2 regions of the Marinomonas mediterranea MMB-1 genome follow, and region 2 is predicted to be linked to the other one. Evidence: predicted binding sites of a transcription regulator. Region 2 holds the regulator's gene; the other holds the start of a gene.
The links. Region 2 encodes sigma-54, which starts transcription at its own class of promoters, with help from an activator protein. Its sites were predicted from a motif close to TGGCACNNNNNTTGCTNT; they were not measured.
Positions count from the first base shown of each region.

Region 1: MARME_RS13105 (acyl CoA:acetate/3-ketoacid CoA transferase) is a predicted target of sigma-54. The motif match lies at 7,297-7,314, and genes of this name have one in related genera.

Region 1 covers NC_015276.1:2,876,461-2,885,617, forward strand. Annotated here, with positions in the region: gene MARME_RS13080 (methyl-accepting chemotaxis protein) at 1-364, opposite strand, end outside; gene MARME_RS13085 (feruloyl-CoA synthase) at 707-2,563, opposite strand; gene MARME_RS13090 (3-hydroxyacyl-CoA dehydrogenase) at 2,705-3,472, opposite strand; gene MARME_RS13095 (crotonase/enoyl-CoA hydratase family protein) at 3,496-4,257, opposite strand; gene MARME_RS13100 (thiolase family protein) at 4,291-5,499, opposite strand; gene MARME_RS13105 (acyl CoA:acetate/3-ketoacid CoA transferase) at 5,586-7,142, opposite strand; gene MARME_RS13110 (TRAP transporter substrate-binding protein) at 7,421-8,473, shown strand; gene MARME_RS13115 (TRAP transporter small permease) at 8,670-9,157, shown strand, end outside.
Region 2 covers NC_015276.1:1,964,987-1,974,143, forward strand. Annotated here, with positions in the region: gene MARME_RS08925 (YhdP family phospholipid transporter) at 1-18, shown strand, start outside; gene MARME_RS08930 (carbon-nitrogen hydrolase family protein) at 33-854, shown strand; gene yjgA (ribosome biogenesis factor YjgA) at 976-1,509, opposite strand; gene mgtE (magnesium transporter) at 1,515-2,867, opposite strand; gene MARME_RS08945 (HPr family phosphocarrier protein) at 2,877-3,146, opposite strand; gene MARME_RS08950 (PTS sugar transporter subunit IIA) at 3,158-3,607, opposite strand; gene MARME_RS08955 (RNA polymerase factor sigma-54) at 3,625-5,094, opposite strand; gene lptB (LPS export ABC transporter ATP-binding protein) at 5,161-5,886, opposite strand; gene lptA (lipopolysaccharide transport periplasmic protein LptA) at 5,886-6,404, opposite strand; gene lptC (LPS export ABC transporter periplasmic protein LptC) at 6,379-6,966, opposite strand; gene MARME_RS08975 (calcium/sodium antiporter) at 6,973-7,929, opposite strand; gene MARME_RS08980 (ABC transporter ATP-binding protein) at 8,106-8,909, shown strand; gene mlaE (lipid asymmetry maintenance ABC transporter permease subunit MlaE) at 8,906-9,157, shown strand, end outside.

The DNA of each region.
Region 1 (9,157 bases), 910 kb from region 2:
CGCCTGACGCAGAACAAACAGGTTGAACAACAAATCGCAGCCACGCCTGCTTGTTCGTGCCGTCGATTAATTGCATTGCACCGGCCCAATGTTTACCTTCATTCAGTGCTTTCGACGCCAATCGATAATGATCGGATCCTCTCGCATCAGTAGGAACAAGGTCGATGAGTTTCTTCCCTAACACCGCATTCTCGGAATAATCCAGTTCAGAGAGAAAAAGTGAGTTCGCTTTTTCGATCACGCCAGAGACAGACACTTTTAAACTGATTAAATCACTGTCCATGCTCTTCACTATCTGACGCAATGAAGAAAGTTCTTCCTTTAACTGTGCGTTTTCACTTTTTAACTTATTCGACCCAAACATCTTCAACTCCAGTATTTGGTTTTAGGAAAAAGCAGACGATATTGAATCATCTTATATTTTTGTAACGTTCAACTTAGCTTTTAACAAGCCAATTGCAAACTAGATGTACTGGTATACACAAACCTGATCGTAATTGACATCAAATATCACACAAACGGTACAACCATTTACATACCAAATTACAATAAATTACATTTATATGCATAGAGTCAAGAAAGCACCAAGAATCCAATTGATTTCAACTAGTTAAGCGTTCTAAACAAAAAACGCAACTTATTAGCTGCGTTTTTTGTTTAGAGCAAAAATATTAAAGACTATTGTTTATTACACAATATTTGCACCTTATGTTAGCGAAATAACCGTCGCATCCGCTGGGTTTTGGTACATCAACTCAACCTTGTCTGCCCGATTCACTTGCACTGCAGTTTGGTTAAGAGAACCTTTATCCGTTACTTCGTGCGCGTCGATGGATGGCGGAGTACTTTGAACCTGAATTCGCTTAATGAGCGTCGAGCTTCCCGTGTTCGATTCGGCCAATTTGATAAGCTTCTCTTTGAACGCGCTAATCACCTCGGGCGAATTTAGCAAAGCGTCGACACTTAAGTCCTCAGCATCGGCAACCAAACCTCGGCAATGCGCAACATCAGGGAATACCAACCCTGTAATATAGCTTCGGTTTGTACCGCACACGACAATATCTTGAACGTAAGGTGCAAACGCTTCTATAAACTTCGCTTTTAAAACACCAGCATTCACCCATGTACCGCTGTCTAGCTTGAAGTTCTCTGATACACGACCGTCAAATCGGAAGCCTCGCTGCGGTTGTTCCGCGTCTAAATACGCAAATGCATCGCCTAAACAATAGTAACCCTCGTCATCAAATGCCTTAGCATTGACGTCTGGCATACGCCAGTAACCCGGCATGACGGTCACCGCTTTAACACGCGCCTCTAGTTTTCCTTGATTAGGAACCAGCTTTAAAGAAACACCCGGAGCCGGAACGCCAATAACACCAGAAGCGGACTCTTCAACAGAGGCAAACGTAGCGGACGGTGCTGTTTCTGTACACCCAAGCCCCGTTAACATAGGAATCTTTTTGCCCGTATATTGAATAGCAAGATTATCCAAATCATCCCAAATGTGTTGAGCTAAGCCAGCGGCAGCAAAAAAGGTAAACTGAAGACGAGAAAAGAATTTTTCAGCCAGTACAGAATCTTCTTTCAGCGTTTTTACCAATAACTCAAACCCTTTTGGCACGTTGAAATACACCGTAGGTGCGATTTCTGCGAGGTTCTTCAGCGTTTTATCAAAATCTTTAGGGGTCGGCTTACCATCATCGAGATAAAGCGAGCCGCCATTATAAAGTGCTATACCAACATTATGATTGCCGCCAAAAGTATGGTTCCAAGGAAGCCAATCCACCATCACAGGCGGTTGCTCAGTAAGAAAGCGCATTACTTGTCCGATCATCACTTGATTGGCACAAATCATTCGTTCGGTGTTCATCACCCCTTTCGGCATGCCTGTGGTGCCAGAGGTGAACAAGATTTTCGCAACCGTATCACCGTCAACGCGCTGATTTTCACGATCAATTGCAGGATCGATATCTGTATCCCAAAACTCTGAGAATGAGAACGTAGGATTTTGAATGCTGGTAGGTGTTACATCGCCATTAATGACGGCCACGGGCGTACTTACATCCTTACAAACGGATTTGATTGCTTTCTCGTAAGGCGCAAGAGTATCGACAACAACCAACCCTGGCGTTAATAAATCAAAGATGTGTTCAAGCTTCGAGTAATCCGTTGCAATCAATGAATAAGCAGGCGATACAGGGGCATGAGCGATTCCGACGTACATTCCGGCTAATGCCAGCATAAGATGCTCAACACTGTTTCCGCATAAGAAAATGATTGGACGCTCGACGCTAACAGGCTGCTTAATAAGCCATGACGCAATCTTACGAATTCTTTGCACCGCTTGTCGGTACGTTACCTTATCCCACTCCCCTTGATCGTTTCGCTGCGCGACAAACACGGTATCAGGTGTTTGCTCTGCCCAGTATTCCAGTCGGTCCGTCCAGCACCGAGCAAAATTATCCAAGGGCATTTGACTTTCAACTAACTGAGACCCGTCTTCACGATGGCTGACATTGATCGGGTGTGCTACCACATTTAGAGGATGAAAACCTGTGTTCATTTTCTGCTCCCAAACCACGTACTTATTTTTATGTGGCTTTTATTTCTTCTCTCTGGAGCTAACAAGACACAAAAGGCGTTTCATTCACGCAAATTGCATCTTATTAACATTGGTTTTTTCTTAACTTCGGCGCGTATTTTATTATTTTGCGGTCATACGAATTGCGCCATCCAAACGAATCACTTCGCCATTCAGCATACAATTCTCGATAATATGCTGAGCAAGTCCCGCAAACTCATCGGGGTCACCTAAGCGCGGAGGAAATGGTACTGCCTCTCCAAGTGATTTTTGAACCTCTTCTGGCAATACGTCCATCATAGGTGTTTTGAAAATGCCAGGGGCAATCGTCATTACACGAATACCAAAACGGGCCAGCTCTCTTGCAATAGGCAGCGTCATAGAGACCACGCCACCTTTTGATGCGGCATACGCGGCTTGGCCGATTTGCCCATCATACGCCGCCACAGAAGCCGTATTGATAATCACACCGCGCTCGGTCGTATCCAATGGCTCATTCGCCTGCATTTTATTCGCCGCTAAGCGAATCATGTTGAACGTACCCATAAGGTTGACGCGAATCGCTCTTTCAAATGTCTCAAAACGATGTGGCCCTTCACGACCAACCACGCGCTCCGCACCTGGGATACCTGCGCAGTTTACAACACCGTATATTGAACCAAATGCATTTTCCGCCGCATCCAAGCTTGCTTGTACTGACTCTTCGTTGGAAATATCCGTCACTGCATACGACACTCTTTCACCTAGGCTCTGCGCGACTCTCTTTAGCCCTTCTTCATTTACATCAGCAAGGCTCACGGAAGCCCCGAGTGAGTGCAGACGACGAGCAACCGCTTCCCCTATTCCTGATGCGGATCCTGTTACAACAAAATGATTACCTTTAACTTGCATAATAATCTCCTTCTGAGAATGGGTTAGGACTTTTTACGATTCAGAAAGGCGTCTATTCTCGCTTTAACTTCTTCGCTCGTTTGAGTAATACCGCACAGCAATGATTCCGTATATAACCCTTGATCTGCCGCCATGCTTTCAATATTACGCAGCCCTGTTGTCATAGCCCAATTGGAGTACTTTGAATTTTTTGCAATGCCTTGTGCGATTTCAAAGGCTTTTTGTAATGCTTGACCCTTTTCAACAACATAGTGGCCAAGTCCGATACGATAGCCTTCTTGGGCATCGACGTTTCGGCCCGTTAGCATCATTTCTGTCATTCGACTTGTGCCAATGACTTTCGCAACATTGACCGATGCGCCGCCACCAACAAAGATACCGTGCTTACCTTCTGGCAAACGATAAAACGTAGTTTCGTCTGTTACACGAACATGTGCCGTAATCGCCAGCTCCAATCCGCCACCTATAACAGCACCGTGCATCGCCGCAACAACCGGAATACCAGAGTTTGTAATGTGTCCAAATACGCGATGCCACATATTAGAATGCTTAACGACTTCAAACGGCTCACGTGCTTTATGTTCCGCAAGATCCAGTCCCGAACAAAACTCTGGACCACTGCCAGAAAAAACAATTACGCTGACGTCATCAGGAAGGTTGATAAAAGCATGCTCTATTTCTAAACATAAGCTGTCGTTAATCGCATTTTTCTTTTCTGGTCGATTTAACTCAAGGTGACCGACACCGTTGTCTACAGTGAAATTAATAAATTTGTATTCGCTCATAGATACCTCTGTATTATTATTCTTTGAATGCGATTAACGGTCCGAAACTCGTACAACCGTTGCCATTCCAGTGTCGCCTGCGGCACAACCTGTAAACAGTCCATAACCACCACCTTTAAGCACTAATTCCTCGATCAATTCGATGATCGCGCGCATACCGGTTGGGCCTTGAGGATGCCCCCAAATAAGCGAACAACCAAAGTTATTCATTTCCATCACATCAATTGAGAATGCTTTTGCTAGCGCAACATCATTGACCGCAAACGGGTTGTGCGTTTTGATGGCTTTTACATCCTTCATTTCGATGCCCGCCATTGCTAATGCACGTTTTGACGCTTCTATAGGTGCGGCAGGCATGTGTGCCAATTTATCGCGAGCTTGGCCAAAACCAATCAGTTCAACTTTAATTTCTGGTCGCGTGGCCAATTCTTGTGCTCTTTCAGAACGGCACATAATGACAGCTGCGTTACCGTCAGCTGGATGGGTTTGGTTCCCGTAGGTCACCACACCGCCTTCCATAATAGGTTTGAGTTTTTGCAGCCCTTCAAGCGTGGTTGGGAAAACACCTTCATCGCCAGTGAGAACCGTGTCTTCTTTCTTAAAATTAGGCGTTGGAACCGACATAGGCAACGTCATAAAACGCTTCTGAAACGCTTGATCGTCTTTTAGCGCATCTTGATATTGCTCATAACGACGTACCGTAACGTCATCCAGCTCTTCACGAGTGATATCAAATTGCTTCGCAACGTTTTCACCCGTTTGCAACATGGAATGCCCACCAACGCAGTCGTTCATCATGTTGTAGAAGACTTGATCCTCAGTTTTACCCTGCCCTCCAATGCCTCTAGGGTTTGGATAGTAAATATTAGGCCCATTTGAGCAACGATCCGCAGTCATAATTAATGACACGTCACTTAGTCCACAATCGACTTCTGTCGCTCCGGCAAACAGAACTCTTGCTCCAGTTGCACAAACCTGATTTATGGCATGGCCTGGTGTTCGTGTTGCACCGAGTTCATGAAGTGGCCATGGCGCACCGTTAAAAGACTGGTATTGATTTATCGTGATACCCAATACACCCGAATCAAAAATTTCCGGATCAATAGCACGCTTCGCTAATTCTTGTTTTGCAACGTGAGCGGCAAACTTCATAGAGTGCAGGTGCTGAAGAGAGCCCTGCCATTTTGTAAAGGGCGTAGACCAGTACGCACCATAAGGAATTTCTACATTCGAAAAAGCCATCTTGCTTGCCTCTTATTCTAATTCTTTAAGCTTGAGCCGCACATAGGACAACGGCTCATTTTGTTAATCACCTTGATAATTGCGGTCTACCCAATAATGTATTTTTCAAGACCGCCCCAACTCTCCTGAAAGATTTCTTCAGGCATGGTTTTCAGGTCTTCAGCAATAATAGGAGTGAACGCCATAGCACTTAATACATCACGCTCCAAATCCAATCCCGGTGCAATCTCTGTCAACACCATGCCTTCTTCTCTTAACTCTAAAACACACCGTTCGGTAATAAATAAAACAGGTTTTTTATTTGCTTGAGCGACCGCGCCACTAAAGGTTATATGGTCGACAGATTGGACAAACTTCTTAACTTTTCCTTCTTGAATCACCTTCGCTTGGCCGTTTTCAAACGACAATTTGGCTCCGTTCTCTAGCGTTCCGCAAAAGACCACTTTTTTGGCACTTTGAGAGATATTGATAAAACCGCCGGGGCCGACGACTTTAGGACCAAATTTACTGACATTTAAGTTGCCTAACTGATCAGCCTGAGCCAATCCTAAAAATGCGATATCAAGACCACCGCCATCATAAAAATCGAATTGGGCTTCGTGTTCAATGATGGCATCTGCGTTCCACGCCGCTCCGAAATCAGGACCTGACGCAGGAATGCCACCGTACGTGCCAAGCTCGGTTGTTAGCGTAAAGTGTCGAGTGACTTGCTCTTCCGCTGCGACACTGGCAACTCCATCTGGCATCCCTATTCCCAAGTTCACCATGACATTTGATTCAAGCTCCATCGCAGCGCGGCGAGCAATGACTTTCCTATCGCTGAAAGGCATGGGAGGAATAGCATTTAAAGGAACACGAGAATTACCCGCTAAGCCGGGGTTGTAAGTTGTTCCGATGGTTTGCATGTGATCTTCTTCCGGTGCCACTGTGATGTAATCCACCAGTACGCCCGGAACTTTCACTTCTTTCGGGTGGATAGAATGACGCTCAGCAATGAACTTAACTTGCGCAATGACAATGCCGCCTCTGTTCTTGACCGCCTGAGCCATCGGTAAAATTTCAGCCAACATCGCTTCTTCTTCTACAGACAAATTGCCGTCTTCGTCCGCTGTCGTTGCACGAATCACAACCACATCGAGTGGGAAGGTTTTGTACAATAGCCACTCTTCCTCTTCGATTGAGATTCGCTTGACCAAATCTTCTTTCGCAAGGGAGGTTACCTTTCCGCCGCTAACCAGTGGATCGACGTACGTTCCCATACCGATTTTCGTAATAACACCCGGTTTATTTCCGGCGATCTGACGCCACATGGTTGTCAGAACGCCCTGAGGGAGAAGGTAAGCCTCTATCTCATCTTCTGATATCATGTTCGCCATTTTGGGCGCTTGACCTGTATGTCCGGAGATAAGTCGCTTAACAAGGCCTTCATAAGCAAGGTGAGACATCCCCTTTCCTTTACCATCACCACAACCGCAATCGTGAATTAATGTAAGATTTTGTGGATGTCCTGTTTCCAAAAAGCGTTGTTCAACTGACTTTGCGACCGCTTCAGCAAAGAAAGACATACCAATAGTTGACCAAGCGACGGAGGCGTTATCGGGGATGAGTTCCGCCGCTTTTTCCAAAGAAATTATCTTGCTCATTACAATCCCTCATTGATTTTTTCTATTTATTTGCAAGGGTAAAAACCACTCTTTTAGTTGTATAACACAACTATTATAAAAACAAACATTTTTGGCTGTGTTTGCATTTTTTGAATACCGTCGGCGAAAAATTAAGCGTAGAGTTCATTGCAAATAAGCTAGGGCTGTGTCAAAAATATAGATAATCTTGAACCGTTTTGTGTTGATGCCGTAAAACAGTTCATTTGTTACGCACAAGAACACTAATTAAAACAAAAACAATCCTAAGGTGGTTATCGATGAAAAAGTTGAAAGCAAACGCTCTGGCTCTTTTAGCTGGTACAGTTTTATCAACAAGTGCATTACTCCCGGCACAGGCATTCGCAGAAGCTGAATATACATTCAAGCTTCATCACATGCTTCCTCCTATGTCTAACGCACAAGCTAATTTCCTAAAGCCATGGGCTGAGAAAATCGAAAAGCAATCCGATGGTCGAATCGACATCGAGCTTTACCCAGCGATGCAATTAGGCGGTAAGCCACCACAGCTATTTGACCAAGCTCGTAAAGGGATTGCAGACATTACTTGGACGGTTGGTGGATACACGCCAGGCCGTTTCCCAAAAGCAACCGCATTTGAGCTGCCATTCGTGCCTCTTTCTGCACGAATCACAAGTATGGCTCTGCAAGAATACGCAGAGACTGAAATGCAAGATGAACTGAAAGATGTTCACGTATTGGCTCTTCATACGCACTTCCCGGGCTCTTTCCATTCTCGTGAGAAAGACATCAAAACAATGGAAGATTTGGACGGCCTAAAAGTAAGAGCGCCAAACAAAATGATGGCCGGCGCATTGGGTATCCTTGGTGCAAATACGGTCTTTATGCCTGTTCCATCAATGCCAAGTGCCTTATCTAAAGGGGTAATTGATGTAACAGCGTTACCATTTGAAGTTGTTAAACCTCTTAAAATCCATGAACTTGCACCACATCATACAGAGTTCAAAGGTGATCGCGGGTTCTATACTCAGTTCTTCATATTCTCAATGAACAAGAAAGCCTACAACAGCCTACCGGACGATCTTAAGAAAGTGATCGACCAAAACTCAGGTGTACCACTAGCAGGCTTTATCGGTGATGCATTTGATGCATACGAAATCGGTGCACGCAAAGATGCAGTCGATCGTGGCAATACGTTCAGCACAATCGAAGGAGCGGAATACGATCGTTGGAAAGAGACGCTTGCACCCGTTACCGAGAAGTGGATTGAAGACATGAACGATGACGGATACGACGCAGAACGTCTACTTGAAAAAGCAAAAACACTGATCAAAAAGTATGAGAACTTCTAACTCTCGTTTACTGGCACTTCTGTAAAAAGCCACCTATTCTGTCGGACGACGACCTGTCGTTCGACAGCTTCAACGAACCATTGCTAAACGTTTATTTTAAATAATTTAAGATATGACTAGTGCTCAGTGTTATATAAAGCGCCATCAGGTTTGATGCGTTTTAAATAAACATGGGCAAATGATCAGGTGCTGTACGATGACTCTATTTACTGCTGATGTAAGTAAAACCCCTTTAGGAAAGCTCGCGTATGTTTTTGCGCTCATGGGCGGACTCGTTATTTTTAGCATTGCCGCTGTCACGGTTATAAGTATCGTGGGTAGAACAACGATTGGCCAATCAGTGGAAGGCGATTATGAAATCACTGAGATGGGGTTAGCTATTGCGGTCTTTTTCTTTCTACCATTGTGTTATGTGCGACGTGGACACATCGTCGTCGACCTCTTTACGGCTCATTGCACAGACAAAACTATTCGCTTTTTAGATTCCATTGGCGATCTTCTTTTTACGGTATTTTCCATTGTTTTTGCCTATCGATTAGCTCTCAGTGGCATAGAGGCAAATGAATATTTTGAGCAATCTATGATTTTAGAATTACCCGCTTGGTGGATGTACGTCGCAGGGGTCATATCCATGTCGCTTTGCAGCGTATGTGGTTTATACAATTTAACGGCGGCGGTTCTAGG
Region 2 (9,157 bases):
AAATTCAAACCAAATTGATCGAGGTATAAGTGATGCGTATTGCCGGAATTCAAATGACCAGCACTGCAAATATAGCCTCCAATTTAGAGTATGTTAAAGCAGCAGTAGCAAAAGTTGCGCAGCAAGGTGCGGATCTTGTCGTGTTACCTGAAAATGTTCTGTTGTTCTCTGGTCGGAAGCTTAAAGTGGTTGCTGATGAAGAGCTCGAATTAGGGTTGTTGAGCAGCATCTCTGGTTTAGCGAAGCAATATAGTTTGCCTATTTTAATTGGCTCTCATCCCAAGGCTACGAGATATGACGGCTCCCAAATGCCAAGAGGCAGGGTTCGTCAATCGAGTATTTTATTTGATGACACTGGGGTGCAGTGTGCGCGGTATGACAAAATACATCTGTTCGATGCCGCAGTATCGGATAAAGCGGGTCAATATCGAGAGTCTGATTATATAGAGCCTGGCGATTTAACTTCGGTCGTTGTGAATATTGCTGGAGTGCAGGTGGGCTTATCTATATGTTATGACCTGAGGTTTCCTGAGCTTTTTCGTGAATTGGCTCAAAAAGGTGCTGAGTTGATTGTTGTTCCGGCTGCATTCACTTATCAGACGGGTAAGGCGCATTGGCAAGCGTTATTGCGTGCTAGGGCAATTGAAAATCAGTGCTATATTTTAGGTTTAAATCAATGTGGCTGGCATACTGAAACACGTCAAACCTATGGTCATTCGCAATTGATTGATCCTTGGGGTGAGGTTGTTAGTGAGCTAGGAGAAGAGCCTGGTGAGCTGTTAGAGGTGCTTGATTTAGATGTTTTGAAGGTAGTTAGAGAAAAAATGCCATGTTTGCTTCATAGGCGTATTTAGCGTGTTTCTTTTGTGTAGTGTTTGATGTAGTGGTCTGAAAGTGCAGGTAAAATAGATTAAATACACCTTGAAATGCGTTTTGTGCTGATTCTAGGTGTATTTAAATCTAGTGGCTAGTAATCTATAGATTGAGCTTCTTCTCTTGTATCTCGCGTAATAGTTTGAAAAGCTTTTTCTTACTGGTTGTTTTGTTGCCTTGTTCCGCTTCTTTTTGAGATTGTCTTATAAGTTGACGAAATTGCTGGATGTCGACATCAGGGTTTTCTTCAATGTATTTTTTGAATACTTCTTGACTACTATCTGCATTAATCAATTGATCTCGTGTTGCTTCAAGTTGATGAAATAGCTTGTTATGCAGTGCTGAGGTGGTATCAAAAAGATCAACTCGATGTTGAATCGCTTCATGATCCTCGCTGCGCATCACTTTACCAATATATTGAAGATGGCGGCGTTGCGCTTCTCTCTGTTTGATTCGGTCTGCCTCATCCAGTGCGTCTCGCATGGTTTCGGACATGGGGACTTTTGCTCTTTGTGATTTGCTCAGAGCGACCAGTTGCTTACCGAGGTCCTGAAGCGCTTCCATTTCTCGCTTGATCTGAGTTTTGCTCTTATAGTTTTCGTCGTCAAACTCGTCGTATTGTTCAAATTCTGTCATTGTATTTACACTAAAAATAAAGTTGCTAAACCTAAGAATGATAAGAAGCCGACGACATCGGTCACTGTTGTAAGAATTACGCTTCCCGCAAGTGCTGGGTCAACGCCTAGTTTCTTTAGAATGACGGGGAGCATGGTTCCCGTGATGGCGGCAAATAATAGATTGATAATGATTGCTGCGGCAATGATATAGGCTATCTGGAGATTGTCAAACCAAAGAGCTGTCATTGCTGCGATAACGGTTGCCCATAATATCCCGTTGAGGGCTCCGACCACAATCTCTCGATTGAGTAGCCACCCTGTATTGGTTGCACCGATTTGATTTAGGGCGATTCCTCGAATAACCAAAGTCAAAACCTGTGAACCAGCGATTCCGCCCATGCTGGCTACTATTGGCATTAGAATGGCGAGCGCTACGATTTGATCTAACGTGTCCTGAAACAGTCCTATAACGTAAGAAGCAATGAAAGCGGTGACTAAATTGACTCCGAGCCATACAGCGCGTCGCCGAGTTGTTTTTAAAATGGGAGCGAACGTGTCTTCGTCATCCTCTAAACCTGCCATCGATAGCATAGAGTGCTCAGCTTCGTCTCGAATGACATCAACGACATCATCGATTGTAATTCGTCCCAATAGTTTTTTTGTCTCTGGATCAATCACTGGCGCTGAGACCAAGTCTAATTTTTCGAAAAGCTGAGCTACTTCGCTGGCAGGCATGTCCGAAGTGATTGTGGTCGTTTCCGTTTCCATTATTTCGCGAACAGTAGAAGAGGTGTCTGCGACTAATAGTTTTGTGAGAGGTAAGGTGCCTAGAAATTTGTCCGATCGACTGACGATTAATAGATTATCAGTCATGTCAGGCAGTTCTTGGTGTCGTCGTAAAAAACGAAAAACGATATCGACCGTTATATTGGGTCGGATCGTAATGGTGTCCGTGTTCATGAGTCCGCCTGCGGAGTCTTCAGAATAACTCAGCAGGGTTTCTACACGGGCGCGATTTTGCGCTGTCATTGACGCGAGAACTTCTTTTACAAGAGTCTCAGGTAAATGTTGAAGAATATTGGTTAAATCGTCGTGCTCAAACTGTTCAGATACGGCAACAAGTCGTTCCGTATCCATTGTTTTCATGAACTGAGCACTGATGTCTTCACTTAAATATTGAAGAACCTCACCTTCGTTCTTATCGTCGATTAGGTCCCAAAGCAGCTTACGTTCTTTTGGTGGAGAAGATTCTAGAAGTCTTGCTACATCCTGAGCGGGTAGAGCACCATTGAGCAAATACCGGATTTGCATCGTTGTTCCAGACTCAAGTGATTCATTTACTGTCTGGAGGTGTTCTTGAGTGGTTTGCTCAGTCATGTAGTGGGCTTACTCCGCTTCGCCGAATCGATTAGCAATGACCTCGACGATTGCGTCCATAGCGTCTATTTCATCATCGCCGTTCGCCTTTATTTTTAAATCTGTTCCTTTACTAGCCGCCAGCATCATCATAGCCATGATGCTTTTTCCGTCTACGTTTCGACCATCTTTTTCGATGGTAATATCGCACGAAAAGCGAGTCGTTGTTTCAACCAGTTTACTGGCTGCCCGAGCATGTAAGCCTAGTTTGTTTACAATAGTGACGGTCTTTTCCTGCATGGCAGTCGCCCTTATACTTGTTGTAGAAATGAGGTTATCAATTCTTCGTTTGTTGTAGTATCACGTAGTCTCTTTAATTTATCTGGAGATTGTGCCATTTCTGCAATTTGAGATAACGTCTTAAGATGTCCCTCGCATTCGTTAGGAGGGGCTATCAGTGCAAATATTAAATCAACGGGTTGTCTGTCTATTGAGTCGTAATCAATGGGTTTTTCTAGAGACATAACAACAAGGGCAGCATGATTTGCTTGTTCAAATCTACAGTGCGGAATTGCTATTCCGGCTCCGACGCCAGTACTGCCGAGCTTCTCTCTTGCTAAAAGCGCATCGTAGACTGCTTCTGACTCACAATGCAGCCTCGCCCCAATAGCCTCGGCTAAAAATTCCAGAACTCTTTTTTTGCTGGCAATTGGTTGATTAGCAAAAACCAGCTCACTATTGACTAATTTTTCTAAAGACATTGTTGATATGACCTACCTTAAATAAGGCGCTTTCGTTCATTGGAAGGAGGGATGTTCATCGCCTCGCGATATTTTGCGACGGTACGTCTCGCAACTTGTATTCCTTGCTCGGCAAGTATCGTAGCTAGCTTATTGTCACTAAGAGGCTTTTTAGCCGGTTCTTCTGCAATAAGCTTTTTAATCATGGCACGAATAGCCGTTGAGGAGCATTCTCCGCCAGAGCTTGTATTAACATGACTCGAAAAGAAATATTTGAGCTCAAAGATACCTTTAGGAGTATGCATGTATTTTTGAGTTGTGACACGAGATATTGTTGATTCATGCATTCCGACTTCTTCTGCCACGTTATGGAGTACCATCGGTTTCATTGCCTCTTCGCCATACTCGAAGAATTCGATCTGCCTATTTACGATACAGCTGGCGACCTTTAGTAGGGTTTCATTTCTACTTTGAAGGCTTTTTATAAACCACTTGGCTTCCTGTAGCGAGGTCTTTATGTAGTTTACGTCTTCCGAAGACGCTGACTTGTTTGCCATTGCTGAATAGGTTTCGTTGATCTTTACTGGTGGTAGCGCATCATTGTTTAGTTCAACTTGCCAAATACCATTTTTCTTTTTTACTGAAACATCAGGAATAACATAGTCAGTGTCTGAGGTGTCAATTGTCGAGCCGGGTTTTGGGTTTAGTTGTTGTATAAGCGCGATAACGTCTTTAAGCGCCTCTTCCTTTAAGCGTGTTTTCCTACATAGCTGGGCAAAGTCGCGATTCCCGAGAAGTGGTAAATAGTTATCGATAACGTTATGGGCGGGTTTAAACAATTGGTGATTGTGAAAGCCTTCCAGTTGGACTAATAGACATTCTCTTAGGTCTTGCGACGCAACGCCAACGGGGTCAAATCGTTGGACGCGATGTTGGACAGCGACAACTTCATCGAGCTCTAAGTCTTCAAGTTCAGAGGCAAGGGATTCAAAGACTTCTTGCACGCTGATCGATAGGTAGCCATCGGGTTGAACGCATTCAATTAAAGCATATGCAATTTCAATGTCTCTATCAGAAATATGAGTAAGGTTTAGTTGCCATATTAGATGGTCTTGTATATTTTCGGATTCAGAATTTCTACTGTCTAAGTCGAAATCACCATCAAATAAAGGTGCGTCAGAGGCCGCTGCTGTATTTTGATACGTGTCGTCCCAACTACTGTCGATAGAGAGTTCTTCAGGGATACTTTCCGTCCATTCAGACTCTACTCTTGCTTCTTCTGAGTTAGTGTCGCTCTCTGCTTTTTTTTCGGTTTGATTGCTGGATTCTGATGACGCTGCAGCTGCACTCTCGTCTTCATCTAGTTCAAGAAGTGGGTTAGATTCCAGAAAATCGTGTATTTCCTGTTGCAGGTCAATAGTTGAGAGTTGAAGTAAGCGTATCGCTTGCTGCAACTGTGGAGTCATAGTTAACTGCTGACCGATTTTTAGCTGTAATGACTGCTTCATGGAGCAACTCTTCTTTTATGGAACGCGTTATGCATATTACTCCCTTTTTATTTGAAAAATAAGAGCTTAAAGCTTGAAGTCGTCGCCTAGGTAGACTTTTTTTACTTGTTCATTGTTAATAACGTCATCTGCATTTCCTGAGGCGATGATGTGTCCATTTCCTACAATGTAAGCCTTGTCGCAAATGTCTAGCGTTTCTCTAACATTGTGGTCGGTAATTAAAACACCAATGCCGCTGTCTGTGAGGTGTTTTATGATTTGCTTAATGTCGCCGACCGATATAGGGTCGACACCAGCAAAAGGTTCATCAAGTAAAATGAATTTAGGGTTCATTGCCAGTGCGCGTGCGATTTCTACCCTTCGTCGCTCTCCACCCGAGAGAGCCATGCCTAAATTCTTTCTAATATGAGTAACATGAAATTCTTCAAGCAATTTTTCTAGTAAGTCGCTTCGTTCTTGTTTAGTCAGTGTTTTTCTAGTTTCTATAATGGCTGCAATGTTGTCTTCAACAGACATTTTTCTAAAGATAGATGCTTCTTGAGGGAGATAGCCAATGCCTTTTTGCGCGCGCGCGTGCATCGCATCCTTAGTTACATCCAGGCCATCGATGAATATTCCTCCAGCATCATTTGCTACCATGCCAACAATCATATAGAAACAGGTCGTTTTGCCCGCGCCGTTTGGACCTAACAGGCCAACTGCTTGTCCAGATTCGACGGACAGTGACACATCGAGCACAACTTTTCGTTTTTTGTACGCCTTAGCGAGATGTTTGGCTTCCAATATTGCCATTATTCACTCTTCTCTTGAGCTGGTTGCAAAGTCATTTTTACTCGTCCATTGCCTCTGTTTTCTGCGGTAAAGGTTTCATTTTTCATCATATAGAGGATGAAATCCGCATCTATTTCATCTAACCCTCGCTTTAAATAGCCTTTGCCATTAATTTCTAAGCGTCCATCTGTAATGTAGTCGATCTGATCTCCGCGACTTGTTACTCTGTTTCCGGCCTCGTCTAATTGCTGCGTGAATCTCGCTGGTGTGCCAGTGGCCTGTAAAGAGCTAAAAGTGTTGGTGGCTGGGTCGGTAAACACCTTTAGAAAGTCTGCTTTTATTTCGATCGTGCCTTGTTTTATTAGAACGTCGCCTTTGTAGGTGGCTTCGCCCGCTTTCTGATCGTAAAATGCTTCATCCGCTTGGATTTCAAGAGGTTGGCTAGTGTCGCTTTCTAAAGCGTAGTTTGAGCTAGCACTTAAACAAGCGCTTACTGTTAGAAACAAGGTGACCTTATTGATTTTGAGTAGCTTGTTCATAATGTCCAGATACGTTTCCTTTAAATTGAGCAGTTTCAAGGTCTACGAATGAGCGAATGGTGTCCGCTTTTGTTATGCCTTGCTGTGTAATGAGTTCCGCATTTCCAAGGCTGATCAGCGACTTGTCGACATCATTGTAGTGAATTGAATCTGCATTTAAGCGGTTGGATGTTGTTGTGCTGTCTTTTCGGGTTACGAATGCATTGGAGGTTAGTAATATATCTTTGTTGGCGTCATTTAGTTTTCCAAAGTCTGCCTCAGCGTACCAAGCGATATCATTTGTAACCGTTTCTATTTTTGGTGATATTGCTTCTGTTTGTTTGTTTGAGTTGAAATGACTCAATTTTGATGTCTTGATCGTCTGTTCCAACTTTCCATCAATGGTATATTCTCTTGACGTGACATTTTCTAAAAAATAGTCAGGGGAGTCGGAAAGTTCGTCTGTTGAGACGAGTGTCAGAGTCGGCGACGCCCCATACCAAAAGAATGCCGTTGCAGACGCCGCTATTGCTAAAAGAATAAGGAGCTTTTTTGCCCAGTCTTTAGACGAAAGTATATTCATAATTAATTAGCTATATGCAATTAGAGTATATAAGTAGATTGCATAGCTGCCCAACAAGGGGAAGCCAATCCAGCGAGGAACTTCTTTAGATCTAGTGCGAGAGTATACAAGGACAAGAAGTGTTAATGTAAGGGTAAGTCCTAAAACCCACCAATAATCGCGATTTAACACCTCTTCGTTTAGCAATCCTGGGGCTAGGATCGCTGGCATTGGTAATACGGTTGCCAAATTGAATAGGTTTGATCCTAATACATTGCCAATGGCAATATCATGATGACCTTTTTTAACGCTTGTAATCGAAGCGGCTAATTCAGGCAAGCTTGTGCCGATTGCGACAATGGTCAAGCCTATAACAAGTTCGCTTATTCCCATTAGTGTCGCAATTCCGACCGCTCCCCATACCAATATTTTTGATGAAATAATTAATACTGCGAGACCTAATGTCGCCATAAGCAATGAGTACCAGACACTCTTACCGTCATCTTCAGGTAAATCTTCTGTGAGCTCGTCTTCACCGTCTTTCGTACCCTTAAGTAAGATAATTAAAGCAATAACAAATGAAGCAATCAGTATTAAGCCGTCCACTTTGGAGAGGTGCCCATCGTAAAACAGAGCGCCTGCTATCAGTGTGATGGCGACAACGAGAGGTATCTCCTTTTTTACGAGCGTTCCCGCAATTGGAATGGACGAGAAAAAAAGTGTTGCACCTAATACTAAGGCAACATTGGCTATATTTGATCCTAGGACGTTACCAATCGCTATCCCTGGTGCATTATCTAGTGCGGCGGTGGCCGACACAACCATCTCAGGGGCAGAGGTTCCTAGGGCGACGAGCGTTACACCAATTATAATTGGGCTAACATTTAATTTTTCGGCGACAAGTGCCGCATGTTCGATAAACTTATCTGAGCTTAATACTAATAAAATAAGGCCAGTTACGAGCGCCGCAGCAAACAAAAACATATATCTTTTATTCCATGGATAGCAAAGTGCTCCATTTAATGTGGTTTACCAACTAAATTCAAGACTTGACGTGCGCGATCCTTTATAAAACAAACAACATAATAGTTATAGCGTTTAATTTGGGGAGGGCGAATGCTACTATTTGTACAATAGATTTAAATGGAAGTATAAAAGTCGTGAAAAACGCTTACGTTCAAATTAGCAATCTATCGTTTACTCGTGGAGAGAGAGCGATTTATGAAGGAGTGTCTATTAACATTCCTCGTGGAAAAATAACCGCCGTTATGGGGCCGAGTGGCACAGGGAAAACGACACTGTTGCGTTTAATCGCCGCTCAACTCCATCCAGATCAAGGCTCAGTGTTGGTTGATGGCGTAGATATTCATAAAGCCAATCGTTCTGCTTTGTATGACACACGTAAGAAAATTGGCATGTTGTTTCAAAGTGGGGCGCTGTTTAGTGATATGTCTGTCTATGAAAACGTTGCCTTTCCCTTGGAGGAGCACACGGACCTTCCGGATGACATTATTAAAGATATTGTTTTAATGAAGTTGCAAAGTGTGGGCTTGAGGGGGGCGGTTGATCTAATGCCTTCGGAGTTATCTGGTGGTATGGCACGTCGCGTTGCTCTAGCGCGGGCTATCGCACTCGATCCAGAGCTTGTTATGTATGATGAGCCATTCGCTGGGCAAGATCCAATCTCAAAAGGCGTGCTTGTCGAATTGATCAAAAAACTAAATAAAGCGGTTGGTATAACATCCGTTCTCGTCTCTCATGACGTTGAAGAGTCTCTGTCAATATCTGATCATGTGTGTATTCTGTCGGGTGGTACTGTTGTTGCTCAAGGAACACCTGAAGAAATAAAGGCGTCGGATGATGCACGCGTTATTCAGTTTCTAAATGGCCAAGCAGATGGCCCTGTTCCATTCCATTTTCCAGCGTGCAGCTATGCTGGAGACCTGATAGGGAGTTCAACTTGAAAAAAGTACGAAATGTCGGGCAATCGTTATTTGACCAATTGGAGTCGATTGGGCGCGCAGGAATATTCCTATTTCAAACACTTGCTAGGTTACCTGTTAGGTGGGATGAAAGTTGTCGCTTGCTTGTCAATCAAGTCTATTCCGTTGGTGTTTTGTCCTTAGTGATTGTTATAGTTTCTGGGTGCTTTATCGGCATGGTGCTTGCGCTTCAGGGGTACACCATATTGGCAAAGTTTGGCTCGGAGCAG